4 regions of the Pseudonocardia kongjuensis genome follow, and region 1 is predicted to be linked to each of the others. Evidence: predicted binding sites of a transcription regulator. Region 1 holds the regulator's gene; each other region holds the start of a gene.
What was found. Region 1 encodes LexA, which represses DNA repair genes until DNA is damaged. Its sites were predicted from a motif close to CGAACACGTGTTCG; they were not measured.
Positions count from the first base shown of each region.

Region 2: the regulator LexA is predicted to act here: its motif matches at 4,449-4,462, upstream of uvrA (excinuclease ABC subunit UvrA).
Region 3: the regulator LexA is predicted to act here: its motif matches at 3,593-3,606, upstream of ABD160_RS31760 (intein-containing Rv2578c family radical SAM protein).
Region 4: the regulator LexA is predicted to act here: its motif matches at 2,285-2,298, upstream of dnaB (replicative DNA helicase).

Region 1 covers NZ_BAAAJK010000046.1:4,987-12,209, reverse strand. The annotation lists gene ABD160_RS27280 (vitamin B12-dependent ribonucleotide reductase) at 1-392, opposite strand, end outside; gene nrdR (transcriptional regulator NrdR) at 556-1,044, opposite strand; gene ABD160_RS27270 (hypothetical protein) at 1,654-1,821, opposite strand; gene ABD160_RS27265 (hypothetical protein) at 2,692-2,868, opposite strand; gene lexA (transcriptional repressor LexA) at 3,301-4,035, shown strand; gene ABD160_RS27255 (hypothetical protein) at 4,204-5,259, opposite strand; gene hflX (GTPase HflX) at 5,466-6,935, opposite strand; gene ABD160_RS27245 (ArsR/SmtB family transcription factor) at 6,928-7,223, opposite strand, start outside.
Region 2 covers NZ_BAAAJK010000033.1:109,741-116,963, forward strand. The annotation lists gene ABD160_RS23845 (glycosyltransferase) at 386-1,246, shown strand; gene uvrA (excinuclease ABC subunit UvrA) at 1,254-4,253, opposite strand; gene ABD160_RS23855 (MBL fold metallo-hydrolase) at 4,569-5,243, shown strand; gene ABD160_RS23860 (ABC transporter substrate-binding protein) at 5,382-6,350, opposite strand; gene ABD160_RS23865 (class I SAM-dependent methyltransferase) at 6,856-7,223, shown strand, end outside.
Region 3 covers NZ_BAAAJK010000055.1:46,121-53,343, reverse strand. The annotation lists gene aspS (aspartate--tRNA ligase) at 1-1,375, opposite strand, end outside; gene ABD160_RS31760 (intein-containing Rv2578c family radical SAM protein) at 1,465-3,588, opposite strand; gene ABD160_RS31755 (YibE/F family protein) at 3,693-5,663, shown strand; gene ABD160_RS31750 (class I SAM-dependent methyltransferase) at 5,746-6,300, opposite strand; gene hisS (histidine--tRNA ligase) at 6,309-7,223, opposite strand, start outside.
Region 4 covers NZ_BAAAJK010000063.1:42,835-50,057, forward strand. The annotation lists gene ABD160_RS32940 (dTDP-4-dehydrorhamnose 3,5-epimerase family protein) at 1-102, shown strand, start outside; gene ABD160_RS32945 (DUF3040 domain-containing protein) at 265-648, shown strand; gene dnaB (replicative DNA helicase) at 839-2,254, opposite strand; gene rplI (50S ribosomal protein L9) at 2,907-3,353, opposite strand; gene rpsR (30S ribosomal protein S18) at 3,368-3,604, opposite strand; gene ABD160_RS32965 (single-stranded DNA-binding protein) at 3,656-4,204, opposite strand; gene rpsF (30S ribosomal protein S6) at 4,216-4,530, opposite strand; gene ABD160_RS32975 (deoxyribonuclease IV) at 4,749-5,522, shown strand; gene ABD160_RS32980 (NUDIX hydrolase) at 5,524-6,192, opposite strand; gene ABD160_RS32985 (glycosyltransferase family 87 protein) at 6,346-7,223, opposite strand, start outside.

The DNA of each region.
Region 1 (7,223 bases):
CCGGCCCGCCGGTAGGTGCCGACCACCCGGTCGATGAGCTGGCGCAGGCTCGACTCGCGGGTCTCGCTGCCGACGGCGCCACGGAAGTACTTGCTGGTGACGATGTTGGTGGCGTTCACCGACCAGGCCCGCGGGAACTCGACGCCGCGCTGCTCGAAGTTCACCGTGCCGTCCCGCCAGTTCGTCATGACGACGTCCCGGCGCTCCCACTCGACCTGCTCGTACGGGTGCACACCCTCGGTCGTGAAGACCCGCTGCACGGGCAGCCCGGCGCGCTGCCTGGCGCCCGCCTTCCCGCGGCCGCGCGCCTTCGCGGGCGCGTCGCCGTTCTGGGCCGTGTTCTGGGTCGTGCTCCCGGTGCCTGTCGCCGGGCCCCCGACGGTCTCGGTCATGAACTGCCTCCGCATCCGACGTTCCTCTCCCGCGCGCTGGGGTGCGCGGGCACCCGAGGCGGTGCTGGGACACCGCCCCCGTTCCCGGTCCGGCCGATCAGTGCCGGTCCGCCGCCGGTGGATGCGCCCCCTGCGCGCCCGCACCGGTACCGGCGGATCGGCGTCAGCCGTCCCGGTTGCCGGCCCCGTCGTCGGCTGCTTCCCCGGCAGCCGCCGAACGGAGGTCGGCGATCTCCTTCTCGAAGTCCTCGATGGAGGAGAAGGATCGGTAGACGCTCGCGAACCGCAGGTACGCGACCTCGTCGAGCTCGCGCAGCGGTCCGAGGATCGCCAGCCCCACCTCGTGGCTGGGAATCTCGGCCGCACCGCGGGCCCGCACCGTCTCCTCGACCCGGTGGGCGAGCTGCTGCAGGTCGTCCTCGTCGACCGGCCGGCCCTGACACGCCCGGCGAACCCCGCCGACAACCTTCTGCCGGCTGAAGGGCTCGCTCACCCCACTGCGCTTGACGACGGCGAGCACGGTCTCCTCGACCGTGGTGAACCGGCGACCGCAGGCGGTGCAGGACCGGCGGCGGCGGGTGCAGGTCCCGTCGTCGGCGGTCCGGGAGTCGATCACCCGCGAATCCGGGTGGCGGCAGAACGGGCAACGCACGTCGGCACTCCCCTTCTCCCGTGACCCGGCGGGAATTCTCCGCCCCGCACCGCGATGTACCGCGGTGACGGCTCCCCCAACCAGTGGGAGAACGACACCAATGTAACCCCTACATATTGGGGTGCGCCATCCCCGGGTCCGGTATGGCGCCGAGCTTCGCCCGATCGGGAACGAGGGTCGCACACGGCCCCCGCGCGGCCGCCGGAGCACACGGATCATGAACCTGCACATCCGCCCTGATCAGCGCGCGTGACGCGATCCCGGGGTCCGTCCGGCGCCCCGGGCGGACCGCGACGGACGGTGTCGCGGGTCGGGGACACGCCATCCCGACGCGCCGGGCGGCAAGGCTCCTGTCACGCGCGGCGACCGTGCCCGATGTGGTCTCCGGTCGGGCGGGCGACGCCCGGCACGGCTGCTGGTCGGTCGGATCGCATGCGGCGCGGACCCCGCTCGGCCCGGCAGCGCACGGCACGGCCGCCGACCAGTTCGCATCGCATACGGCGCGGACCCCGGTCGGCCCGCCGCAGCGCACGGCACGGCGGCCGACCGGTCGGATCGCATGCGGCGCGGTCCCCGGTCGGCCCCTGCGGGTACCCGGCGCGCCCGGCGTCACGGAGCGGCCGGAGCCGTCGCCGCCGGCCCGGGTGCCGGGGCGACCTCGGCGTTCCATCCGGCCGCCGCATCCCCGAGCAGCCCCAGGACCACGACCACCGTGGCCGAGCAGACCACCGTGGCGACCCCGGCCAGCAGTCGCTCACCCCGTGAGCGACGTCGCACCACCGGACGGTGCAGCCGGGCAGGTGCCACGCAGTGGCGCCCCGGTGGGCGGACAGCGCGGACCCGCGCAGTCGCGTGCCCGGCCGGAGCCGCCCCGGGATACCGGGTGAAGGCCACGCCGGACCCGGCGACCCGGGACGCCGTGGACGCAGCAGGGCACGCCACGCTCGATGCCATGGCCGGGGCCGCGCCGGACGCCGCTCCCGGGCCGGCGGGCGATGTGCGCGGACCGGAGGTCCGGGCGGCCGCACCGGCGACCGGACCGGCGACCGGACCGGAGCCCCACTCGGAGGCACCGGCGGCCGGACCGGAGGCCCGCTCGGGGGCACCGGCGGCCGGACCGGAGGCCCGCTCGGGGGCACCGGAGGTCCGCTCGGGGGCACCGGGCACGGGAGCGGAGGCCCTCCGGGGCGCGCCGAACGCCGGACCGGAGGCCCGCTCGGGCACCTCGGATCCGGGGACGGGCATGTCCCACCGGGCGGCGGCCCGGGCCGCCGCGGATCCGCGGGCCGGACGCCGCGCCCCGGCACAGCGCACCGCATGGGCGGCCCCCGCACGCACCCGCTCGCGCACCCCGGCAGCGCCGGACCACTGCGGCGCATTCGCGGCCGCCGCCCGGCCCGGCCGACCGGTCCGTGGCCGCGGTGCCACCTCACGCACGTCGAGCTCTCGCATGGCTCCTCCTGCTCCTCGAGGACCACCCGCCTGCTGCGGCGGAACGGTCACCGTCGACGCCGGCCACACCCGGCCACGCGTCCTGCCCATCCCGCCCGGCCCTTCCCCGGGGCCGGTCGAACGGGCGTGCGAGCTGTGTAGCACCGGGCACCGACAGGAATCGGATCGCCGCTGCTCAGCCCGCTCCGGCCGGGCTCAGTGGCCGGCCGGCAGCACGCTCTGGACGACCACCGACGGCGGTGTCGACACCGGCGCCACCACCGCTGCCGAGACCTCCGCGAGCAGACCCAGCCCGATCACCGTCGCCGCCGAGGCGAGCCCGATCCCCAGTCCCTGGACGGCCCGCCGCAGCACGCCACCGGGTGCCGCCACACCCCGCGCCCGGGCGACCGGCCACCCCGCTCGCGCCGGCCGCACCGACCGCACCGGCCGCGCCGACCACGCCGACCGCACCGGCTGCACCGGCCGCGCCCGTTGCGCTGACCGCGTCGGCTGCATCGGCCGCCTCGACTGCTCAGTTCGCCCCGGGCTCGCCGGCGGCACGGATCGCGCCTGCCGCCCGACCTCCCACGGCCGGACCTCGGTCACCACACCCATGCCGCTCGCCTCCCTGCCCGCACGGGACGCCCGCCCCGGACACCCCGGCGCTCGAATCGATGTTCGATCGAACGCCTGTGCGATGTTGTACCACCGGTGCCCGACGGAATCCACGACACGCGGGTGACGAACTTCGAACGCATGTTTGGCGGACCGGCCGAAGGCGGCTAGTGTCCGTGCCGGTACATCCTCGAGGAGGCGAATGCGATGGCAGCGGACGAGTCCGGAGGCGGTGCGTCCCCCGGGCGGGGTTCCGCCGACGTCCGGGAGTTCCCCGAGCCCCCGGCCGACACGCGCGGTCTGACCCCGCGGCAGCGGAAGGTCCTGGCGGTGATCCGGGACTGGGTCGACCGCTACGGCTACCCGCCGAGCGTGCGGGAGATCGGCGACGCGGTGGGGCTGACCTCCACGTCGTCGGTGCACCACCAGCTGCGGACCCTGGAGCGCAAGGGATTCCTGCGCCGGGACCCGAACCGGACCCGTGCGGTCGACGTGCGCAGCCCCGACCAGACCGCCGCGGGCGACGGGACCGACGCCGACACCGAGGCAGGGCGCTCGGAGCGTCCGGCACCCGCGTTCGTGCCGCTGCTCGGCGACATCGCCGCCGGTGGGCCGATCCTGGCCGAGCAGGCCGTGCAGGAAGTGTTCCCGCTCCCCCGCGAGATCGTCGGCGAGGGCACCCTGTTCCTGCTGAACGTCAAGGGTGACTCCATGGTGGACGCGGCGATCACCGACGGGGACTGGGTCGTCGTCCGGCAGCAGCCGGTCGCGGAACAGGGCGAGGTGGTCGCGGCGATGATCGACGGCGAGGCGACCGTCAAGACGTTCCGGCGCCGGGACGGTCACATCTGGCTGATGCCGGCCAACGACGCCTACGAGCCGATCCCGGGTGACGAGGCGTCGATCCTGGGCCGGGTCGTCGCGGTGCTGCGCCGGCTCTGAGCCGACCCCCGGGCCGGGGCACGGTGCCGACCCCCGGCGGGGGCACGGTGCCGATCCCGGGCCGGGGCGCGGTGCCGATCCCGGGCCGGGCCACGGTGCCGATCCCGAGCCGGGCCACGGTGCCGATCCCGAGCCGGGGCGCGGTGCCGATCCCGGACCGGGGCACGGTCACCGCCTGCGGCGGCCGTGCAGCGCCATCGCCCCGACCCCGGCGAGCAGCACCGCGACGACGACCGCCATCCCGGCCGCGGCGGGCAGCCACGGCGGGAAGGACCGGACGTCGGGCGCCTCCGCCGGCTGGGCCGCGACCGGCGCGGCCGGTGCCGTCGCGGCGGCAACCGCACCGGCGACCGACCGGATCGCGGCCGGGGACAGGCCCCGCGCCTCGGTGGCGGAGTGCAGCGTCCCGCGGCCGTCCAGAGCCACCGCCTCGCCCTGCGGCTCACCGGGCAGCGGCACCTGCAGCGGGGCCCCGCCCAGCGCCCCGACCAGGACATCCCCGGTCACCGGGCCGTCGGGCAGCGGGAACAGCCAGGCGTCGGTGTAGGTGCGCAGGGCCGCGGCCCGCCCGCCGTCCGCCGCGACCGGTCCGACGGCGCCGCCGGTGATCGTCCGCGTGCCGACCGCGCCCAGCGGGCCGCCGGTGGTCGCCGAGTACGGCAGGACGACGTCGGCCACCCGTTCCAGCGCCACCGCCGAGTCCTCGGTGAGCGGCCCCGCGGGCCGGTACAGCCCGGCCGCCCCGGTGGTCTTGTCCACGATCAGCGGGGTCCCGTCGTCGGCGAGGAGCACCGCCTCGGCGTCCCGCGGACCGTCCGGGTAGACGAGGTCGTAGCTGCGGGGCGGTCCGTCGACCGGCAGCACGACCAGGCGCACCGACTCGCGGCGCGCCGTGTTGTCACCGATGTCGGCGAGCCAGAGCCCGCCGTCCGGTGTGCGGCCGAGATCCTCGACGTCGGTGACCCGCACCGGGGCGTCCCGTTGGGCCGTCACCGTGCAACCCACCGGATCGAGGGTGAACACCTCGGCGGTGCCGCCGCCGTCGACGATCGCGTGAAAGTGCTGCGGCGGCTCCCCCGGTGCGCCGTCGGTGACGAGCCCGGAGATCTCGGCCAGTCGCGGATCCTCGATCGTGCAGACCGGGCGCGGCTCGTCCAGGGACGACGGGTCGGCGTCAGGCGGCGGGACGACCGGGTGCGCGGCCGGCGGCGGCGCCCCAGGCATTCCGGGCGCTCCGGCCGTCCCGACGGCAGGCGGCCCGGCGGCCGCCACTGCGCAGGCCGGCCCGAGGGTCACGAGGACCAGAGCCAGGGCGGCCCGCCACAGCGTGCCCAGGGCGGCCCGCCGCCGCGTTCCCAGGGCGGCCCGCCGCCGTGTCGCCCGGACGCGGCCGCCCGGCCCGCCCCTCGATCCGGCCCGGACCGCCCGGGTCAGCGCCCCGCCGCCGTCGCCGGCAGGTCGGGATCGGACCCGCTGCCGGTACCGGCCGGACCGCCCGCCACCGCGAACGGCAGGACCGCGGTGCCCAGCTCCGGCCCGACCCTGGCCCGGACCCGGGTGCCCTCGGGGGTGTGCTCCTCGGCGAGGACCTCGCCCTCGTCGTGCAGGCGGGCGACCAGCGCGCCCTCGGTGTAGGGCAGCAGCAGGTCGACGTCGTACTCCGGGCGGGGCAGCAGGCCGGCGATCCGGTCCCGGAGCAGGTCGATGCCGTCGCCGCGGTGCGCGGAGACGAACACCGCGTCGGGCTGGGCGTGCCGGAGCCGGGCGAGCGCCAGGTCGCCGGCGGCGTCGGTCTTGTTGACCACGAGCAGCTCGGTCGGCATGCTGCCGCCCTGCTCCTCGCCGATCTCGACCAGCACCTTCCGGACGGCGGCGATCTGGTCGCCGGGCAGCGGATCGGAGCCGTCGACCACGTGCACCAGCAGGTCCGCGTGGGCGGCCTCCTCCAGCGTCGACCGGAACGCCTCGATCAGCTGGTGCGGTAGGTGCCGGACGAAGCCGACGGTGTCGGTGAGGGTGTAGACCCGCCCGTCCGGCGTCTCGGTCCGGCGGGTGGTCGGGTCGAGGGTGGCGAACAGCGCGTCCTCGACCAGCACGCCGGCGTCGGTGAGCTGGTTGAGCAGGCTGGACTTGCCGGCGTTGGTGTAGCCGACGATCGCGACGGACGGGACCTCGTTGCGCCTGCGGTTGCCGCGCTGGGTCTCCCGGACCTGACGCATCGCGCCGATCTCGCGGCGCAGCTTCGACATGCGCGCACGGATCCGGCGGCGGTCGAGCTCGATCTTCGTCTCACCCGGGCCGCGGCCGCCGATCCCGACGCCGCCCGCGGCACGACCGCCGACCTGGCGGGACAGCGCCTCACCCCAGCCGCGCAGCCGGGGCAGCAGGTAGGACAGCTGGGCCAGCTCGACCTGCGCCTTGCCGTCCCGCGAGCGGGCGTGCTGGGCGAAGATGTCGAGGATCAGCGCGGTCCGGTCGATCACCTTGACCTTGAGCCGCTCCTCGAGCTGACGGAGCTGACCGGGCGACAGCTCGCCGTCGCAGATCACCGTGTCGGCCTCCGCGGCGCGCACGGCGACGCCGAGCTCGTCGACCTTGCCGGAGCCGATGAAGGTCGCCGGATCGGGTGTCGACCGGCGCTGGACCAGGCCGTCGAGCACCTCGGAGCCCGCCGTCTCGGCCAGCCGGGCCAGCTCGGCGAGCGAGGCCTCCGCCTGCTCGGCGGATCCCTCGGTCCAGACGCCGACCAGCACCACCCGCTCCAGGCGCAGGCGGCGGTACTCGACCTCGGTGACGTCGGTGAGCTCGGTCGACAGGCCGCCGATGCGGCGGAGCGACGAGCGCTCCTCGAGTTCGAGTTCCCCGGTGGACGGGCTGGCGGGCGTGTGGGCTTCAGTCATCTTGCCCCCGAGTGTCCCACGTTCCCCGAGCCGCTGTCCGGTCCGTTTCGCCGGGCGGGTCACCCGGGTAGAGCGCCAGGTACACGGCGAGCGGCTCGGCGGCCGGCAGCACCGGCTCGGCGGCGTAGCGCCCCAGCAGCTCGTCCAGCTCGGCGCGCAGTGCCGCGACGCGCTCCGGTGGCAGGCGCAGCACGAGGCGGGTCTGATCCAGCGCGGCCGGGCCGACGTCGGCGACCTCGCCGAGGAACGCCTCCAGTCCCGCCTCGGCCACCGGTTCGTGCCTGCCCG
Region 2 (7,223 bases), on a different contig from region 1:
TGAGTAACTCGCTGTGTCGCTACTACCTGCTGTTGCGCCGGCGACGACAAGCGAAGACCCGTTGATCGGCCGATGACACACACCTGTGCCACGAGGCCGGACCATGGACCCGGACACCGCTACGATCACGGCGTGGGTGGGAGCGGGGCTCCACTTGACGCCCGGAACACACGAATCAACGCGATCCCGGGTGGTCGCATTCCCGAGAGTAGCAGCCCGGTCCGGATCCGGTCGGGCGGGGCCCGCCGACGGGGAGACGGTGACCGCACGGAGGGTACCGCCGACCGTGTCGCGTCCGGGCCTGCCCGGTTCTTCCGCGGTCGTCTCGTACGGTCCGTCGTGGCCGGTCACGGCCGTCGACGGAGCTGCTGGAGGGAGGTGCGCGGTGCCCAGCCGACCCGCGCTGTCGGTGTGCGTCCCGGTCCACCAGGGCGCCCGGTACCTGGAGCGGACCCTGCGCAGCGTGCTCGACCAGGACGCCGATCTCGAGGTGGTGGTCCGGGACAACGGCAGCACCGACGGGTCGTCGGAGATCGTGCGCGGTCTCGACGATCCGCGGATCCGGCTGGTCCGGGTCGAGGAGACGGTGCCGATGGCCGAGAACTGGGCCCGCACCGTGCAGCTGGCCCGGGCGGACCTGGTGAAGATCCTCTGCGCGGACGACCTGGTCGCCCCCGGCGCGCTGCGGGCGCAGATCGACGCGCTGGCCGCGGACCCGTCGCTGGCGCTGGTCGTCGGGCGCACCGACATGATCGACGCCGACGGCCGGACGCTGTTCCCGAACCGGCACGTCCCCCGGTCGCTGCTCGGCACCCGTCCGGCGGCCGAGGTGCTGCGGGCGGTCGTGCGGCACGGCGGCAACCCGATCGGCCCGTCCGCCGCGGTGACGTTCCGGCGGGCGCACTACGACGCCGTCGGCGGGGTGGACGGCCGCCTGCTGTTCACGATGGATCTCGACCTGTGGGTCCGGTTGCTGCGGCACGGCGGCCTGCACGGCTCCGCCGGCACCGCCGCATCGTTCCGGATCCACCCCGGCTCGGCGTCCGCGGCCGCGACCCGCGCGGAGTTCGCGGTGCAGCGGGCCTTCACCCGGCAGCTGATCCGGGAGGCCGAGCCGGTGATCCGCCGCCGGGACCGGGTGATCGGGGTGGCCGGCTGTTATGCGGCGCTCGTCCGCCGGTACGGGCTGTTCGTGCTGGGGAACCTGCGCCGCCGCGTCCCGGCCCGCGCCCGCCAGCACGCCTGACGAGCCGTCAGCTCGCCGCGGAGGCCGCCCGTCGCCGGGACACCGCCGGCGCGGAGGACGCCGCGCCCTTGGCGCCCTTCGCGGCGGCCGCGGTGCGCCTGCGGGCCGGCTTGACCGGCGTGGCGTCCGGGGTCACGAGATCGCGCAGGAACCGGCCGGTGTGGCTGTCCGGATGGGCCGCGACCTGCTCGGGCGTGCCCTGGGCGACCACCGTGCCACCGCCGGACCCGCCCTCCGGGCCCATGTCGATGATCCAGTCCGAGGTCTTGATGACGTCGAGGTTGTGCTCGATGACGATCACCGTGTTGCCCTTGTCGACCAGGCCCTGGATCACCGCGAGGAGCTTGCGGATGTCCTCGAAGTGCAGGCCGGTGGTCGGCTCGTCGAGGATGTAGACGGTCCGGCCGTTGCTGCGCTTCTGCAGCTCGCTGGCCAGCTTCACGCGCTGCGCCTCGCCGCCGGACAGGGTCGGGGCGGGCTGCCCGAGCCGGACGTAGCCGAGGCCGACGTCGACCAGGGTCCGCAGGTAGCGGGCGATCGAGGTGATCGGCTCGAAGAACTCGGCGGCCTCCTCGATCGGCATGTCGAGCACGTCGGCGACGGTCTTGCCCTTGTAGTGGACCTCGAGGGTCTCCCGGTTGTACCGGGCGCCCTTGCAGACCTCGCAGGGGACGTAGACGTCGGGCAGGAAGTTCATCTCGATCTTGATCGTGCCGTCGCCGGTGCACGCCTCGCAGCGGCCGCCCTTGACGTTGAACGAGAACCGGCCCTCGGCGTAGCCGCGGACCTTCGCCTCGGTGGTCGCGGCGAACAGCTTCCGGACCTTGTCCCACACGCCGGTGTAGGTGGCGGGATTGGAGCGCGGGGTCCGCCCGATCGGCGACTGGTCGACCCGCACCAGCTTGTCGAGCTCGTCGATCCCGTTGATCCGGGTGTGCCGGCCCGGGACCTGACGGGCGCCGTTCAGCCGGTTCGCCAGGACCGTCGCGAGGATGTCGTTGATCAGGGTGGACTTGCCGGAGCCGGACACCCCGGTGATCGACACCAGCCCGCCGAGCGGGATGTCGACGTCGATCCCGCGCAGGTTGTGCTCGCGCGCCCCGATGATCGACAGCTTGCGGGAGTGGTCGAGCTCGCGCCGCTGCGGCAGCGGGATCGACCGCCGGCCGGACAGGTAGGCGCCGGTCAGCGAGGTGTCGTGCGACTCGAGATCGGCGACCGGGCCGGAGTGCACGATGTACCCGCCGTGCTCGCCGGCGCCGGGGCCGATGTCGACCGCCCAGTCGCAGGCCCGGATGGTGTCCTCGTCGTGCTCGACGACGATCAGCGTGTTGCCCAGGTCGCGCAGCCGGGTCAGGGTGTCGATCAGCCGGCGGTTGTCCCGCTGGTGCAGCCCGATCGACGGCTCGTCGAGCACGTAGAGCACCCCGACCAGCCCCGACCCGATCTGGGTGGCCAGCCGGATCCGCTGCGCCTCCCCGCCGGAGAGCGTCCCGGCGGCGCGGTCCAGCGACAGGTACTCCAGACCGACGTCGAGCAGGAACCCGAGCCGGGCCTGGATCTCCTTGAGCACCGCGCCGGCGATCATCGCCTGGCGGTCGTCGAGAACCATGCCGTTGAGGAAGTCGGCGCACTCGGCGACCGACATGTTCGAGACCTGGGCGATGGACCGCTCCCCCAGGTCGCGGTGCGGCATTGTGACCGACAGGACCTCGGGCCGCAGCCGGGAGCCGCCGCAGGCCGGGCACGGGATGTCGCGCATGTAGCCCTCGTAGCGCTCGCGCTGCGACTCCGACTCGGTCTGCTCCAGGCGCCGCTCCAGGAACGGCATGACGCCCTCGAAGTTGGCGTAGTACGAGCGCTCCCGGCCGTACCGGTTCCGGTACCGCACGTGCACCTGGTCGTCGCTGCCCTGCAGCACCGCCTTCTGCGCGGCGGCCGGCAGCTTGCGCCACGGCGTGTCCATCCGGAACCCGATCGCGGTCGACAGCCCGGACAGCAGCCGGCCGAAGTACTCGGCGTTGTGCCCGGCCGACCAGGGTGCGATCGCCCCGTCCTCCAGGGAGCGGTCCGGATCCGGCACGACGAGCTCCGGATCGACCTCCTTCTTGATGCCGAGACCGGTGCAGGCCGGGCAGGCGCCGTAGGGCGAGTTGAAGGAGAAGGTGCGCGGCTCCAGGTCGTCGACCGCGATGGTGTGCCCGTTCGGGCAGGCCATCCGCTCGGAGAAGCGCCGCTCGCGGACCGGGTCGTCGGCCGGGAGATCGACGAAGTCGAGCACGACCAGGCCGTCGGCGAGGCGCAGCGCGGTCTCGACCGAGTCGGTGAGCCGCTGCTTGGCCGTCGCCTTGACCGAGAGCCGGTCGACGACCACCGAGATGTCGTGCTTCTCCTGCTTCTTCAGCTTCGGCGGGTCGGACAGCTGGTGCACCGTGCCGTCGACCAGCACCCGCGAGTAGCCCTGCGACTGCAGGGTGGAGAACAGGTCGACGAACTCGCCCTTGCGGGTCCGCACGACCGGCGCGAGCACCTGGAACCGGCTGCCCTGCTCCATCTCCAGCACCTGGTCGACGATCTGCTGCGGGGTCTGCTTCTCGATCCGCTCGCCGCACTGCGGGCAGTGCGGGATGCCGGCACGGGCGTAGAGCAGACGCAGGTAGTCGTGGATCTCGGTGATCGTGCCGACGGTCGACCGCGGGTTGCGGTTGGTCGACTTCTGGTCGATCGACACCGCGGGCGAGAGCCCCTCGATGAAGTCGACATCGGGCTTGTCCATCTGGCCGAGGAACTGCCGCGCGTAGGCCGAGAGCGACTCGACGTACCGGCGCTGCCCCTCGGCGAAGATCGTGTCGAACGCCAGGCTGGACTTGCCGGAGCCGGACAGCCCGGTGAACACGATCATGCTGTCCCGGGGCAGGTCGATGTCGACGCCCTGCAGGTTGTGCTCGCGGGCGCCGCGGACGACCAGCCGTGGACCGCCGGGGACCGGCGACGCACCCGGGGACAGGGTGCCGCCGACGTCCGGGCGGTCGGTGCTGTGGTCGCTCACGATGCGCGCCTCCTGGCTGGCGAGGGTCGTCCCAGTTCCGGATCCGATGCTAGGCCGCACCCCTGACAGGAACGCGGCGAGCGGGCCTCGCAGCGGCCGTCCCTCGGTGGATGCACGCCGCCACGCGCCGGTCGGTACACCGTGCACGATACTCGTACGCATGTTCGACCGGACGGGCGGGGGACGGCCCCCGGACGGCGTCGGGCGGGCCGCAGCAGGCACCGGCGGGTTCGCCCCACCGCGGCGGGCGGTACAGGCCGCTACCCTCGCGCCGTGGACGTCCTGGAGAACTACACCGGTCACACCGATCCCGGCGGCGCCGCGATCCGCCGCGACCTGGACCGGCTCAGCATCAGCAAGATCTCGGTCGGCGAGATGGACAACAACGCCTACCTGCTCGTCTGCAAGTCCTCGGGCGAGGCGCTGCTGGTCGACGCGGCGGCCGAGCCGAGCCGGATCGCCGACCTGATCGGCGCCACCGACGAGCGCCCCGACCTGCGGCACCTGGTGACCACGCACCGGCACCACGACCACTGGCAGGCGCTCGGCGCGATCGCCGGCATGTTCGAGCCCCGGCTGATCGCGCACCCGGAGGACGCCCCCGAGCTCCCCGCGCCGATGGACGAGCTGGTCGGGCACGGCGACCGGATCGCCTTCGGCGAGATCGAGCTGGAGGTCATCCACCTGCGCGGGCACACCCCCGGCTCGATCGCGCTGCTCTACCGCGGCGACGACCGGCCGCACCTGTTCACCGGGGACAGCCTGTTCCCCGGCGGGCCGGGCAAGACCTGGTCGGCGGAGGACAACGTGCAGCTGCTCGCCGACCTGGAGGAGCGGGTCTTCGACGTGCTGCCCGACGAGACGTGGTTCTACCCGGGGCACGGGGACGACTCGACCATCGGCGAGCAGCGCCCGGGGCTGCCGGAGTGGAAGGCGCGCGGCTGGTGAGCTGACGCGTCCGGAATGCCGTCGGGGCCGCCCGCGTCACGTGGGCGGCCCCGACGGCAGGCTGATCGGCATCGTCCACCCCGCTACTCAGGCCGGCCGGTCCTCCGTCGCGAGCGCCGCAGCCCGCAGCCGCGGCGCTCAGCCACCGACGTCGGCCCGGAACTGCTCCCAGCGCGCTGTCGCGTCGCCCGGGACACCGACGGTTGCCGCCGCACCGTCCTGCGCGACGGCCTCCAGGTCGGTCGCGATCCAGTGCACGGCGAAGGCGAAGTTCCCGAACCAGAGGTCCCCGTCGACCTGCAGGACCCGTCCGTCGCGAACGGCGGGCAGCGACCGGAAGACCGGCTGCGCCCGTACCGCGTCGGCGCTGTAGTACTCCCCGTCGGGGACGATCACCAGGTCTGCGTCGTGCGCCCCGAGTTGCTCCGGCGAGATCGGCAGCACCGACAACTCGCCGTAGGTGGCGTCGATGTCCTGCGCGGCGGGACGGGTGAACCCCGCCGCCTGCAGGATGGTCGAGAGCGGGGTGCCGCGGGCAGCGGAGAAGCAGCAGTCGCCGTAGGTCTCGGCGACCACCGACAGTGAGGTCGGCCCAGGCTCCGACGCGGCCTGGACCGCACCGATCCGGCCCTCCAACGTCCTGATCATCGACTCCGCCCGGTCGGTGCGCGCGACCGCCGCGCCGGCCGCGGTCAGCGACTCCTGCCAGGTCGTGTCGTAGTACGGAACGGCCACCACCGGCGCTACCGGGGACAGGGCGTCGTAGGTCTCCTGCATCTCCGCCCCACCGGTCATCACGATCATGTCCGGGGCGTGCCCGATGATCTCCTCGATCGGCGGGCTCTCGGAGAACGTCGCACCCGGGACGACGGTGATCCCGGCGTCCTCGAGGACGACCCGGCCCACCTCCGACCCGAAGGAGCCGTACACCACCGCGGGCTCCACCCCCAGCGCCAGCAGGTTCAGTGCGGCGTACTCGTCGGTCGCGAGGATCGACGCCGGCTCCCCCGGGACCTGCACCTCGCCGAGCGGATGACTGACGGTCCTGGTCTCCGGCTCGGTCGCCGCCGGCTCCGGACCACCGCAGGCCGCAAGCACGAGGGCCACCGCGACCAGTGCGACGGCCCGTGGCCGGCGCAGGCCCCCCGGCCGGTCCCGCTCGAAGGATGTCAACGACTCGCCCCGTCGTCATGGCAGCCAGGCCACCCCGGTCACGCCGGCACCGGCTCCGCACACCCACCCCCGCCTGGCCAACCAAGGTTAGCCTAATCTAACTCCGCTGCCGACGCGTGGCAATCGCCCGACTCACGCGTGCCCTGCACGGCGACGACCGGGCGCCACCCCCTGGCTCGGGATCCCTGCGACCCGGTCCCCGGCGCGACACCGTCTACCGTTCCCCGGCCTGACGGGGCAGGACCTCGCCGAGGACGACCGTCCGGCCGGCTCCCCGCGGAGAATCCGGCACCGGAGCCGCCCGCACCCGCCCGGCCCGCTGATCCGCATTCGGGAACCGAAACGGCCGGTGCGCGACCGCCGCGGTTCCCGATCCGTGATCTTGCGGATCCGGGTAGGTTCGCGACCTCCGGACGCGGCGAGGTGCGGAGGCGGCATCGTGACCAGCTACGAGCGGCTCTACCGGTTCGGGATCACGCCCTGGGAACGCTCCGGGCGCGCCACCATCGCCGCCACCCGGGCGCACCTGGACCGCGAGCTCGCCGAACGCGACGGCCGGCCCGGCCGGGCCCTGGACCTCGGATGCGGCCGCGGTCTGTTCACCCCGGAGCTGGCGAGTCGCGGCTGGGAGGCCGTCGGGATCGACAACGTGCCGAGCGCCGTCGATGCGGCCCGCCGGGGCGCCGTACACACGGACCGCCGCGGTACCGACGACACGGCCCGCCGCGGTACCGACGACACGGCCCGCCGCGGTACCGACGACACGGCCCGCCGCGGTACCGACGACACGGCCGGCCGTGGTGCCCG
Region 3 (7,223 bases), on a different contig from region 1:
ACTCCGGGGTGGGCGAGGTGAACGCGTGGTGCAGCGCCGTCCAGGCCCCGCCGCCGACGGCGACGTCGTCGCTGTCGGCGGTCGACTCGAACAGCGGCGCGTCGACGATCCAGACGAACGACCAGGCGGAGGAGTCGATCGCGCCGATCCGGCGGGCGATCTCGCCGCGGGCGGCGCCGAGCAGCGCGCGGGCCTCGTTCGGCTTGCCTGCGGCGAAGAAGATGCAGTCGCCCGGCTGGGCGCCGGTGGCCTCGGCCAGCCCGGCCCGCTCGGTCTCGGAGAGGTTCTTGACGACCGGGCCGCGCTCGTCGACCGTGCCGTCCTCACCGATCAGGACGTAGGCGAGGCCGCGGGCGCCGCGCTGCTTGGCCCACTCCTGCCAGCCGTCGAGCACCTTGCGGGCCTGCGACGCCCCGCCCGGCATCACGACGGCGCCCACGTAGGGGTTCTGGAAGACCCGGAACCCGGTGCCGGCGAAGTACCCGGTCAGCTCGGTCAGCTCGATGCCGAACCGCAGGTCCGGCTTGTCCGAGCCGTACCGGGACATCGCCTCGGCGTAGCTCATCCGCGGGATCGGGGTCGTGATCTCGTGGCCGACCAGCTTCCAGAGCGCGACCAGGACGCGCTCGGCGAGCGCGATCACGTCGTCCTGCTCGACGAAGCTCATCTCGATGTCGAGCTGGGTGAACTCGGGCTGCCGGTCGGCGCGGAAGTCCTCGTCCCGGTAGCAGCGCGCGATCTGGTAGTAGCGCTCCAGGCCGCCGACCATCAGCAGCTGCTTGAACAGCTGCGGGCTCTGCGGCAGCGCGTACCAGGACCCGGGGCGCAGCCGGGCGGGCACCAGGAAGTCGCGGGCGCCCTCCGGGGTGGAGCGGGTCAGCGTCGGCGTCTCGACCTCGATGAAGTCCTCGGCGGCCAGCACGTCGCGGGCCGCCTTGTTGACGTCGCTGCGCAGCTTCATCGCCGCGGCCGGGCCGGGGCGGCGCAGGTCGAGGTAGCGGTGCGTCAGCCGGATCTCCTCGCCGACGCCGCTGTGCTCGTCGATCGGGAACGGCAGCGGCGCCGACTCGGACAGCACGGTCAGCTCGGTGACGGTGACCTCGATGTCGCCGGTCGGCAGCTCCGGGTTCTCGTTGCCGGCCGGGCGCGCGACGACGGTGCCGACGACCTGCACGCAGAACTCGGAGCGCAGCCGGTGCGCGCGCTCGGCCATCTCGCCCTCGCGGAACACGACCTGGGCGGATCCGGACCGGTCACGCAGGTCGATGAAGATCACGCCGCCGTGATCCCGGCGGCGGGCCACCCATCCGGCGAGGGTCACGGTCTGGCCGGCGTTCTCGGCACGCAGGGTGCCGACGGGGTGGGTTCGCATCACGGCGGACAAGGCTATCCGCACGCCCCACCGGGCCCGCCACCAGGTTTGCGGTCCGGTGGGCCCGGCGCCGGTGCGAACCCCGCCCGGCGTCACATCAGGCTCAGCTGGCCGGCCCGCGGATCGGGCGGCGCCGGCGGCCCGGACTCCTGCCGTGTCCAGCCCGGGTCCCGCGGGTTCGGCTCCGGCCGGTCCAGCCCGTGCCGGGCCAGCAGCGGCGCCACCCGCCGGGCCAGCGCCTCCCGGTAGTCGCGCCCCGCGTACGCGCCGCGCCGGTAGAGCCGCTCGTAGCGCGGCAGCAGCGCCGGGTACTCCCGGCCCAGCCACCCGAGGAACCACTCGCGGGTCCCCGGCCGCAGGTGCAGCGCGAGCACCGTCGCGCCGCTCGCCCCGGCGGCCGCGATGTCGGCGAGCAGCGCGTCGAGTGCCTCGGCGGAGTCGGTCAGCCACGGCAGCACCGGCGCGACCATCACCCCGCAGGGCAGACCGGCGTCGGTGATCCGCCGGACCAGGTCGAGGCGTGCCCGCGGGCTCGGTGTGCCGGGTTCGAGCCGGGACTGCAGCTCGCGGTCGAGCAGCGCGACCGACACCCCCACCCCGACCCGGACGTCGGTGTTCGCGGCGGCCAGGTCCGGCAGGTCGCGGGTCAGCACGGTGCCCTTGGTGAGGACGGAGAACGGCGTCCCGGACCGGGCGAGCGCGCCGATCACCCCCGGCATCAGCCGGTAGCGGCCCTCGGCCCGCTGGTACGGGTCGGTGTTGGTGCCCATCGCGACGTGCTCGCGCCGCCAGCCCGGGCGGGCGAGCTCCCGTTCCAGGACCCGGGCGACGTTGACCTTGACCACGATCTGCGAGTCGAAGTCCGTGCCCGCATCCAGGTCCAGGTAGGTGTGCGTGTTCCGGGCGAAGCAGTTGTGGCTGACCACGCCTGCGGCGACGAAGTCGCCGGTGCCGGTCGTGATGTCGAACATCGGCACGATGTCGCCGGTGTCCTGCACGTCGACCACCCGGGGCGCGCCGTCCCGCGGTTCCTCGACGAGCGCCCCCGCCACGTCCCGGACCCGGGCGAGGGCCGGATCGGCCACCGCGACGAGACGCAGCTGCTCCGCGGCCCCGCCGAGCACCCGCAGCGACCGGCCGCCCGGCCGGCCGGACGGCTCGGAGGCGACCCGGAACCCGAGCCTGCGCAACGCGTCCACGGTCGCCCGGGTCAGCTGCTCGTCGCCCGGGGTGATCCGCAGGACACCCGCGGACACCTCGCCGCTCGCGTCGAGCACTCCCCCGAGGAAGCCGGCGGACCAGCCCGGCCCCGGCCGCTCCGGCCACACCGTCGGCGAGGGGGCGGCGCGGTGCGGCGCCGGGGCGGCGGAGGCGTGCCGCGCCGCTGCCGCCTGCCGCGCACCCGCCGGACCGGCGCCCGCCGGGACGCGGCCCGCACCGGCCGCGCCGGGACGGTTCGCCGCGCCCGGGCCGGTGGCATCCGGGCCGCCCGGGCCGCCCGAGGTGAGCAGGTGGTGCGCACGGGCCAGCGCCTCCAGCTCGACCCAGTCGGACGGGAACGGCTCCGCGGACCGCCTGCTGCGGACCGCGTCGGCCCGGACCAGCCCGCACAGGTACCCCTCGGCCCAGCCGGCCGGGTGGCCCTCCGCGGGCATCGCCGCCGCACCGGGCCCGACCAGCGCCGATCCGGCGGTCAGGTGCGGCCGGTCCGCCGACGAGCGGCAGCGCCCCGGCCGGACGTGCGCCCAGCCCTCCCGGGTCAGGAACCGGTGCTCGGCCGACGTCACGAGGACCGTCCCGTCGTCCAGGGACACCCGCTGTGCGCGGCGCCGGGTCGACCAGTGGGCCAGCACCGGGGTGCGCACGAACCGGCGCCTGCCGTGCCCGTCGGTCACGGTGCCGATCACCTCGTCGCCGGGGCGGAGATCGGCGATCGGCCGGGACCGACCACCGGCGGTCAGCACCGGGGTGTCCCCCCGCAGGCAGTACGTGCAGGCGTGGGCGCATCCCCGGTACGGGTTCACCGTCCACCCGAAGGGCACCGGCGACGACGGCCCCACCCGGTTCAGCGCCGAACGCGCCTCCACCTCGTGGAAGACCGCGCCGGCGAACTCGGGGGTCCGCACCGAGCGCAGCAACCCGGCCATGCCCGGCAGCACCGCATCCGCCCCGACCCCGTCGGTTCCCACCTGCTGTCCGCTCCACCGCACGGGCATCAGTCGAACACAAGTTCGAACGCGGGGCAACCGGTCGTCGCCCGGCGGTGCCCTCCGGGCGAGCACCGCTCCGGCGCCGGGTGATCACTTGCGAGGATGCCGGGGTGCACCCCGACGATCCCGACCGGTCCGCCGGTGACGTGCGTCCGGACCGGGAACCCGGCGGGCGTCGGCGGGCGGACGGGACGGGCAGGCACCAGCGGCCGGAGTCGCCGCCGCGGTCCGCCGGCGCACCGGACGAGCCGGCCCCGGCCGGGGGCCGTCCGGCCGGCCGGCCGGCCGTACCGCGCTCCGGCGGCACCGGTGGGGGTACCGGCGCCCGGCCGTACGACGCGGACGGACCGCAGCGCGGCGCCCGCCGTGGCGCACCGGGCCCGTACGAGCGCGATCCGGCGCCGGGCGGGCCCGGTGCCGAGCGGCCCCGTGCCGAGCGGCCCGGTGCCGGGGCGGCCCCGGCCGGGGCCCGGCCGGGGCCGCCCGGACCCGGTGCCACGGGGGGCCGTCCGCCGGGCACCGCGCCGCAGCCCCGCCGCAGCGGCCCGGCCGGGCACGGGCGCGGGGACCGCGACGCGGGGGCCCGGCGGCGGGCCGGCCGGGGCGACACCGGCGGGACGTACGGCCACGGCGCTCACGACGAGGAGACGCCCACCCACCGCCGCAGCCGGGCGGAGACCGGCGAGCACCCGGCCGCGGCGCCGGAGGCCACCGGGGCACGGGTCCGCGACACCGCGCACGGTCCCCCGGCGGACCGGGCCCGCGGCGCCGGCCTGCCGGACGGCGGCGGGCGTCGCGTCCGCGGGTCGGCACCGGCACCGGAGGACGCCGGTCCCGACGACGACGCCGGGATCGCCGGGACCGGCCCGGTCACCGCGGGAGCCGCCGCTGCCGCCGGACGCCGGTCGGCCCCTCCGACCGGCCACGGCCACGGCCACGGGCACGGCCACGGCAGCCCCACCCCGGCCGGACGGCGGGTGCGGAACCTGCTGGTCGCCCTGCTGATCCCGTGCGCGCTCGCCACGCTGGCCGGCGTCGCACTGCTGTGGCCCGGAGACGTCCCGACGCCGGAGTTCCCGCCGACCGAGCAGGTGCGCGGGGACGTCACGGCGGTCGCCGTCGCGGACTGCTCCCCCGGCTCCGGGGACGGCGCCTGCACCGGCGTCACGATCGCGATGACCGACGGCCCCCGGGCCGGACGCGACCTGGTGCAGCTGGTGCCGAACGAGCCGTCCAGCCCGCGGTTCGCGGTCGGCGACCCGGTGACCCTCGCCTGGTCCGGCGGCGATCCCGACTCCGCCGGGTCGTACCAGCTCAACGACTTCCAGCGGACGCCCGCGCTGATCTGGCTGGCGGCCGCGTTCGCGCTGGCCGTCGTGCTGCTCGGGCGGCTGCGCGGGTTCGCCGCACTGATCAGCCTGGGGCTGACGTTCGTCATCCTGCTGTGGTTCGTACTGCCCGCGATCCTGTCCGGCGGTTCACCGCTCGCGGTGGCGGTGACCGGGGCGTGCCTGATCATGTTCGTGGTGCTGTACCTGACCCACGGGTTCAGCGCCCGGACGTCGTGTGCGGTGCTCGGCACGCTGGTGTCGCTGGCGCTGATCGGGGTGATCGGCTACGGCTTCACCGCCGCCGCGCGGCTGACCGGGCTGGACGACACCACGGCCAACCTGATCGGCACCCTCGGCGGGATCCCGATCGACCCGCGCGGCCTGGTGCTCGCCGGGCTGGTGATCGGCGCGCTCGGTGCGCTCGACGACGTGACGGTCACCCAGGCGTCGGCCGTCTGGGAGCTCGGCGCGGCGAACCCGGAGCTGGGTGCCCGGGAGCTGTTCTCCGCCGGGATGCGGATCGGGCGGGACCACGTCGCGTCGGCGGTGAACACCCTGGTGCTCGCCTACGCCGGTGCGGCGCTGCCGCTGATGCTGCTGTTCTCGGTCGCCGCCGGGGGCGTGTCGGACGTGCTGACCAGCCAGGACGTCGCCACCGAGATCGTCAGGACGCTGGCCGGGAGCATCGGTCTGGTCGCCGCGGTCCCGGTCACCACCGGCCTGGCCGCCCTCGTCGCCGCGCATCGCTGACCGCAGGCCCCGGTCCTCGCACCCCTGGGCCGCCGGCGCACCGGGCCCGCGGCTGCGACCGCCGCCCGGACCGCTCAGCGCATCACGGCCGGCGGGCCAGCAGGTGCGCCTCGCCGTCGGCCTCGTGGTGGGCGAGCACCTCGAACCCGCCGAACGCGGCGAGCAGCTCCCCGGGGGCCGCGCGGAACCGGCCGCCGGAGTCGCCGACCTCGGACAGCACGGTGATCGCGAGCAGCCCGCCGGGGGCCACCGCGGCGGCCAGCGCCGGGTACAGGGCGGGCACCCGGAACCGCTGGCAGACCACGACGTCGTAGACGCCGTCGTCGGTGGGGAAACCGTCGTCCAGGTCGGCCTCGACCCAGCGGATCCGGCCGGGCGGGGCGAGGGCGGTGGCCAGCTCGGCGCCCGCGGCGAGCCCGGCCGGGGACACGTCGACCGCGACCACGTCGAGCCCGCGCCCGGCCAGCCACACCGCGACCGCACCGCGGCCGCAGGCCAGATCGAGCGCCCGGCCGGTCTCCGGGACGAGCTCGAGCCGGCCGCGCAGCGCGTCCGGGGGCAGCGCGGCACCGGCACCGGCACCCGCACCGACGGCGCGGTGCCTGCGGTCCCAGTCCTCCCGGTCCGACGCGGCCATCGCGGCGCTCAGCCGACCTCGGCGGCGACCGCGGTCACCACGGCGTCGACCACCCCGTCCAGCGGGACGTCCTGCTGGTCACCGGAGACCAGGTCCTTCAACCCGATCGTGCCGTTCTCCAGGTCGCGGCCGCCGAGCACCAGCGCGAACCGGGCGCCGGAGCGGTCGGCGGACTTCATCGCGCCCTTCAGCCCGCGGTTGCCGTAGGACAGGTCGACCCGCACCCCCTGGGCGCGCAGCCGGGCCGCGATCACGACCAGCCGGCGGCGGGCGTCCTCGCCGAGCGGCACGCCGAACACCTCGGCCCGGGCGCCCGACCACGGCTGCACGCCCTCGACGGTGCAGGCCAGCAGCGTGCGGTCGACGCCGATGCCGAACCCGACGCCGGACAGGTCCGGACCGCCGAGGGTGCCCATCAGGCCGTCGTAGCGGCCGCCGCCGCCGATCCCGGACTGGGCGCCGAGGCCGTCGTGCACGAACTCGAACGTGGTCTTGGTGTAGTAGTCCAGGCCGCGGACCATCCGCGGGTTCGGGGTGTAGGCGACGCCGAGGTCGTCGAGGTGCGCCAGCACGGCGGCGTGGTGCTCGGCGGCCTCGGCGGACAGGTGGTCCATCAGCAGCGGCGCGTCGGCCATCGCGGCCCGGACCTCGGGGCGCTTGTCGTCGAGCACCCGCAGCGGGTTGATCGCGGCCCGCTCGCGGGTCGGCTCGTCCAGGTCCAGCCCGGCGAGGAACTCCTGCAGCAGCTCGCGGTACCGCGGCCGGCAGGCGGCGTCGCCGAGCGAGGTGAGCTCCAGCCGGTAGCCGGTGAGGCCGAGCGCCCGGAAGCCCTCGTCGGCGATCGCGATGACCTCGGCGTCGAGCGCGGGATCGTCGACGCCGATCGCCTCGACGCCGACCTGCTGCAGCTGCCGGTAGCGGCC
Region 4 (7,223 bases), on a different contig from region 1:
CGGCCCGCCAGGACACCGGCCCCGGACCGCTCGTGGACCGGTCTGTGCAGCAGGCTCGGCGCCCCGGCCGGGCCCCGGCGGGACCGCGTCTCCATCTGGTGACCCGGGCCGGTGCGGCGTGAGCACCGGCACTGTGACCCCGTTCGCCCGGCTGTCAAGGTCACGATCAGGTCACGTAGTCTGCCCTGAACGCCCGGATCGACGTCGCCCCAGGCTCCCCACCGGTGCTCCCGTGCGCCGGTCGAGACTCCGAGGGGTGCTCCTGTGCTGAGCGAGCGCGAGACACGGCGGCTGCACGAGATCGAGATCCAGCTGCGGCTCACCGATCCACGCCTGGTGCGCCGGTTCGCGGCGCTCACCGGCGCGAACCGGCCGGCCGGCCCGGGGCGCGCGCTGCGTCCCGCCACCCCGGGGAGCCTGCTGCGTCCGGCCGCGCCGGGAAGCCTGCTGCACGGCCCGGGCGGGTCGGGTCGTTCGGTGCACGGGGCCGGGCCGCTGCCGTCGGCGCTGCTGGGAGTGTCCCTGCTGGTGCTGCTGGCCGGAGCGGTCATGGTCGCGGTGCCGGTGGTGATCGCCGGGATCGTGCTCGCCGCGCTGTCGCTGGGCGTCGCGGCCACCGTGCCGCAGCGGCGCCGACCCGGGGGCTGAGCGGGCCGCCGGGCCACGCTCACCGCGCCGGTCGCGCCGGGCCTGCCCGGCCGCCTGACACCCCGTGCCGCGGCCACCGCCGCGCTGCCGCCACGTCCCACGCTGTCGCCACGTCCCACGCCGCGGTCAGCGGGCCGCACGCCACGTCGTACCGGCCGCCCGCGCGCCCGGTGCTGCCGCTGCCCGGCGCTCAGCCGTGCGCGAGATCGGAGAACCGGCTGTAGTGCAGCTGGTGCGCCACGGTGATCGTCGTCGTCGGACCGTTACGGTGCTTGGCCAGGATCAGGTCCGCCTCGCCGGCCCGCGGGTCGTCCTGCTCGAAGGCGTCCGGGCGGTGCAGCAGCACCACCATGTCGGCATCCTGCTCGATGGATCCGGACTCACGCAGGTCGGACAGCATCGGCCGCTTGTCGGTCCGCTGCTCGGGACCACGGTTCAGCTGGCTCATCGCGACCACCGGCACCTCGAGCTCCTTGGCGAGCAGCTTGATCTGCCGGGAGAACTCCGAGACCTCCTGCTGGCGGGACTCGACCTTGCGGCCCGAGGTCATCAGCTGCAGGTAGTCCAGGATGATCAGCTTCAGGTCGTTGCGCTGCTTCATGCGGCGCGCCTTGGCCCGGATCTCCATCAGCGTCAGGTTCGGCGAGTCGTCGATGTAGAGCGGCGCCTCGGAGATCTCCGACATCCGCCGCGCCATCCGCGTCCAGTCCTCGTCGGACATCCGGCCGGCCCGCATGTCGGCCAGCCGGATCCGTGCCTCCGCCGACAGCAGACGCATCACGATCTCGGACTTGCTCATCTCCAGGGAGAAGAACGCGCTGGTCATGCCGTTCTTGATGGAGCAGGAGCGGGCGAAGTCCAACCCCAGGGTGCTCTTCCCGAGCCCGGGCCGGGCCGCGACGACGACCATCTGCCCGGGGTGCAGACCGTTGGTGACCGCGTCGAGATCGGCGAACCCGGTGGGGACGCCGGAGGACATGCCGCCGCGGGAGGCGATCGCGTCGATCTCGTCCATCGTCGGCTGGAGGAGCTCCTCCAGCACCGTGTAGTCCTCGGTGGTGGTGCGCTCGGTGACCTCGTAGACGGCGGCCTGCGCCCGGTCGACGACCTCGTCGACCTCGCCGCCCTCGGCTCCGTGGTAGCCGAGCTGCACGATCCGGGTGCCGGCCTCGACCAGCCGGCGCAGGATCGCCTTCTCCCCGACGATCTCCGCGTAGTACGCCGCGTTCGCCGCGGTCGGCACCGTCGCGATGAGGGTGTGCAGGTACGGCGCACCGCCCAGGCGCACCAGCTCGCCGCGGCGCTGCAGCTCGGCCGACACGGTCACCGCGTCGGCCGGCTCACCGCGGCCGTAGAGGTCCAGGATCGTCTCGTAGACCGTCTGGTGCGCGGGACGGTAGAAGTCCTCCGGGCGGAGCACCTCGACGACGTCGGCGATCGCGTCCTTGCTCAGGAGCATGCCGCCCAGTACCGACTGCTCCGCGGTGAGATCCTGCGGCGGCTGACGATCGAAGGTGCCGCTCCCGCCGCTGCCGGAGCCGCCCGCCTGGTCCTCGTCGCGAACGGCTCGAGGCCGGCCGGTGGGACGATCGTCCGTCAGAGCCATACGCAGCGTCACCCCCGGTGGACAGCATAGCGAACACACGTTCGAAGCGCGAGAGCCGTCCTCGGCGTACTCGCGTGGGTCTCCCGTGATGGTCCGGCCCGGGCGCCCGCCACCGGGCCGCCTGTCGTGCGGGCGGGTGCGGGACGTACTGCCGAGCCGGTCGGACCGAGGCTAGGTCGGCGCACACCCCCGGCACCAACCGGCCTGGTGATCAACCTGGGGACGGACTGTGCACGACCGCCGCCCATCCCGGGACCGTGCTGTGGACAACCTGGGGACAGCGCATCGATTTCTGCCATAATCGCTGGTCAGTGGCATGGGGACAGCTGTGGACAACATCGCTCTGGCGTGTCGTCGCAGGGCCGCTTCCGGCGTGTCGGAGTGCGCCGGACACCGTTCACCGCCCGGCGCGTCCACAGCCCCGCCCGACGAGCCGATCGTCACCGCGCGGCGTGTCGTCTGTGTGACAGCGGATCCGGTCCGTCCTCACCCGACCGGGCGGACCCGTCCACTCGCGACTCCGGAGCGCGTCCGCGGACCGGTCGCCGACCCGTCGCGGGCGGGCCCGTACATACGACAGAGCGGTGCCCGGAGCACTCGGCTCCGGACACCGCTCTGACTACTCTCAGTGGTCGACCGACCACCGCACCGCTCAGCTCGCGACGACCGCGATCGGCAGCTCGGTGGTGACCTCCGGGTGCAGGCGCACCTGCACCTGGTGCTTGCCCAGGGTCTTGATGTGACCCGGGACGTCGACGATCCGCTTGTCCAGCGTCGGACCGCCGGACGCCTTGACCGCCTCGACGACCGCGGTCGGGGTGACCGAGCCGAACAGCCTGCCGTTGTCGCCGGCCTTGGCCGGGACGGTCACGTTCAGGTTGCGCAGCTGCGAGTCGACCTGCTGGGCGTGCCCGAGGTCCCGGATCTCGCGGGTCTTCTGGGCCCGGCGGATCTGCTCGACCTGCTTCTCGGCACCACGGGTGGCGACGACCGCGAGCTTGCGCGGCAGCAGGTAGTTGCGGCCGTAGCCGTCCTTGACCTCGACGATGTCGCCGGGCGCGCCCAGGTTGGGGACGTCGGCGTTGAGGATGAGCTTCATCTGCGTTCTCCTCGTCAGCGCGCGGTCGAGGTGTAGGGCAGGAGGGCGACCTCGCGGGAGTTCTTGACCGCGACGGCGACGTCCCGCTGGTGCTGACGGCAGTTGCCGGTCACCCGACGGGCACGGATCTTGCCCCGGTCCGAGATGAACTTCCGCAGCAGACCGGTGTCCTTGTAGTCGATCAGCTGGGCCTTGTCCTTGCAGAACGCGCAAACCTTCTTCTTCGGCTTGCGCACGATGGCCTTGGCCATGGTGGTGCTCCTGGTGGGTCTACCGCCCGTGACGGGCGGTGGGTACGTGGATCAGAAAGGGGGCTCGTCGTCGGACGCCGCGCCGCTCCCGGCGGGCGGGGCCGAACCCCAGGGGTCGTCATAGCCGCCGCCGGAGTTGCCTCCGCCGGAGCCGCCGCCCTGCTGGCCGCCGCCGCCACCGCCGTCGTAGCCGCCGCCACCGCCGCCGCCACCGAAGCCGCCGGAGCCTCCGCCCCGGCTGACCTTGTTGACCTTGGCGGTCGCGTAGCGCAGCGAGGGGCCGACCTCGTCGACCTCCATCTCCACGACGGTGCGCTTCTCGCCCTCACGGGTCTCGAAGGACCGCTGCCGCAGCCGCCCCTGCACGACGACCCGCGCACCGCGGGTCAGCGACTCGGCGACGTTCTCCGCCGCCTGCCGCCAGATGTTGCAGCGCAGGAACAGCGCCTCGCCGTCCTTCCACTCGCCGGACTGGCGGTCGAAGGTCCGCGGCGTCGACGCGACGGTGAAGTTGGCGACCGCGGCGCCGGAGGGGGTGAACCGCAGCTCGGGATCGGCCGTCAGGTTTCCCACGACGGTGATCACGGTCTCGCCGGCCATGACAGCCCCTCTCAGCCGGCGGCGGGCGCCGGCGTGCGGGTGACGTCCTTGCGCAGCACCTTGGTGCGCAGCACGGACTCGTTCAGACCCAGCTGGCGGTCCAGCTCGGCGACGGTGGCGGGCTCCGCGGCGATCTCGACGACCGCGTAGATGGCCTCGCTCTGCTTCCTGATCTCGTAGGCCAGCCGGCGCTTGCCCCAGACCTCGATCTTCTCGACCGATCCGCCGTCGCTCTTCACGACGGTGAGGAACTGCTCCAGGGACGGCTGCACGGTGCGCTCGTCCAGGCTGCCGTCGAGGATGACCATGACCTCGTAGTGACGCATGAGAACCACTCACCTCCTATGGACTCGAAAACGGTCACGGCCCGGACGGCCGTGACAGGAGGTTCTCAGTGCCCCCCGACAGAATCGCCGCACGGCCGGAGCCGGACGCGGACCTGCGGGATGACCGGGCAAGGCTACCAACGGCCGTCCGGCGCCCCACCTGCGGGTACACTGGCACCCGGGCGGTTCTGTCGGGGGCGCTCGCTACCGTGACCCGCATGCAGATCGGAGCACACGTCCGCGACGCCGAGGACCCGCTGGCCGCGGCCGAGGAGGTGGGGGCCGAGGTGATCCAGCTCTTCCTCTCCGACCCGCAGGGCTGGAAGAAGCCGCCGCCGCACCCGCGGGCCGCCGAGCTGGCCGGGTCCGGGGTCGCGGTCGTGGTGCACGCCCCCTACACCGCGAACGTGGCGTCCACGAACAACCGGATCCGGATCCCGTCCCGCAAGATCGTGCAGCAGCACCTGGCCGGCGCGGCCGAGGTCGGCGCGTTCGGCCTGGTGGTGCACGGCGGTCACGTCACCGCGGGCGAGGACCCGGCCGCCGGGATCGACAACTGGCGCAAGTTCGTCGAGCGCCAGGCCGGCGAGCACGGCTTCGACGTGCCGGTCCTGATCGAGAACACCGCGGGCGGGGACAACGCGATGGCCCGCCGGTTCGACGCGCTCGGCCGGCTGTGGGACGCAGTGGGCGAGTTCGGCGTCGGGTTCTGCCTGGACACCTGTCACGCGTTCGCCGGCGGGGAGGAGCTCGCCGGGATCGTGGCGCGGGCGAAGGCGATCACCGGCCGGATCGACCTGATCCACCTGAACGACTCGCGCGACCCGTTCGACTCCGCCCGCGACCGGCACGCCAACATCGGTGCGGGCACCATCCCGCCCGACGAGCTGGCCGCCGTCGTCGCCGAGGCCGGCGCGCCGGTGGTCGTGGAGACCCCGGCCGAGGGCCAGGCCGCCGACATCGCGTACCTCCGCGAGCACACGCGGAGCTGAGTCACCGCCAGGCGAACACCGGCTGCTCCAGGTGCGCCACCCTGGTCGGCCGCCCGTGCAGCACGACCTCCCGGAACTGGTGGAGCACCGCACCGGTCGGGGCGTGCACGTAGCGGTCGAACAGCGGCACCTGGATCACCGGGGACCCGGACTCCGGGATGGTCAGGAAGCGGGGTTCGCGGTCGATCTCGGCGAGCGGGAGCCGGTGCAGCTCCGCGACCTCGTCCGGGTTCGGGACCGGCTCCCCGGCACCACCCGCCCAGAGCACCACCGGCGTGATGACGTACCCGGAGCGGGTGGGGTAGTCGTCGAGCAGGCCGAGCACCCGGTCCGGGCCGAGGTCCAGGCCGACCTCCTCGGCGACCTCGCGGCGGGCGGCCTGCTCGGCCGTCTCGCCCGCGTCCAGCCGGCCGCCGGGGAGCGCCCACTGGCCGGAGTGCGCGCGCAGCGACCGGGCCCGGCGGGTGAGCACGAACGCGACCTCGGTGGCCAGCGGGCCGTCACCGGTCGCGCCCGGCACCGGGAGCAGCGTCATCGTGACCGACGCGGGCCGCTTCCCGGCCCGCTCGGTGTCGGTCGCGGCGCGCCGCTGCAGCACCGGCAGCGCCGCCTCGATCCGTTCCCGCAGCCGCTGCTGCACCCGGTCCGGGACCACCGCGTCGTCGCCCATGCCCCGATACTTCCGCACCCGTGCGCGGTGGCCTGCGCGGCGAGACCACCGTCACCCGTCACCGAGATGCAGCTCAGCGGGCGCATCGCACACCGGAACGCCCGCTGAGCTGCATCTCGGCGCACGGCGGGGTGCGGGGCGGGGCGCGGCGGGTCAGGTGCGGGCCGCCACCCGGGTCGCGGGCGGCCAGACCGGGTCGGGCGCGGTGTCCCGCCCGCGCCGCAGGATCTGCCGCACCACCAGCACGCACAGCGCCACCACGACGGCGTCCCGGACCAGGACGGTGACCAGGAACGGCTCCATCGGCAGGCCCTTGTCGGCCACGCCGAGGTACTGGTACATCCGCGGCACCCAGACCAGGGCGTCGATCACCATCCAGCCGAGCAGAAGCCGCCAGCGCGGGATCGCCAGCACCGCGAGCGGCACCAGCCAGAGCGAGTACTGCGGGCTCCACACCTTGTTGACCAGCAGGAAAGCGGCGACGCACAGGAAGGCGAGCTCCGCGACGGCCGGCGGCTGCGGGGCGCGCAGCGCGAGCCAGGCGACGGCGGCGACGGCGAGCACCATCAGCACCGCGGTGATCGCGTTCAGGATGGTCGGCGGGGCCCCGTCGACGAGTGGGCCGTCGAACCCGGCCCAGCCGGTGAACCAGCTCAGCGAGTACCAGATCGAGTCCGGATCGGCCGGACGGGTGCGGTTGAGCAGGAAGAACTCGGCCCAGCCGCGCGGCCAGGCGAGCGCGACCGGCAGGTTGACCGCGGTCCAGGCGGCGACCGCGGCGCCGGTCGCCCAGCCGGCCCGCACCAGGCCGCCGTCGGAGCGGCGCCGCCACCCGACGAGCAGGATCGGCACCAGGAGCAGCAGCGGGTAGAGCTTCGCGGCGGCGCCGAGCCCGATCAGGACGCCGGCCCAGCCGGGCCGGTCCCGGCGCAGCGCCAGCAGGGCGCCGGTGGCGAGGGCGACGGTGAGCGCGTCGAAGTTGGTGAACACGTGCACCAGGGCCAGCGGGGACAGCGCGACCAGCGCGGCGT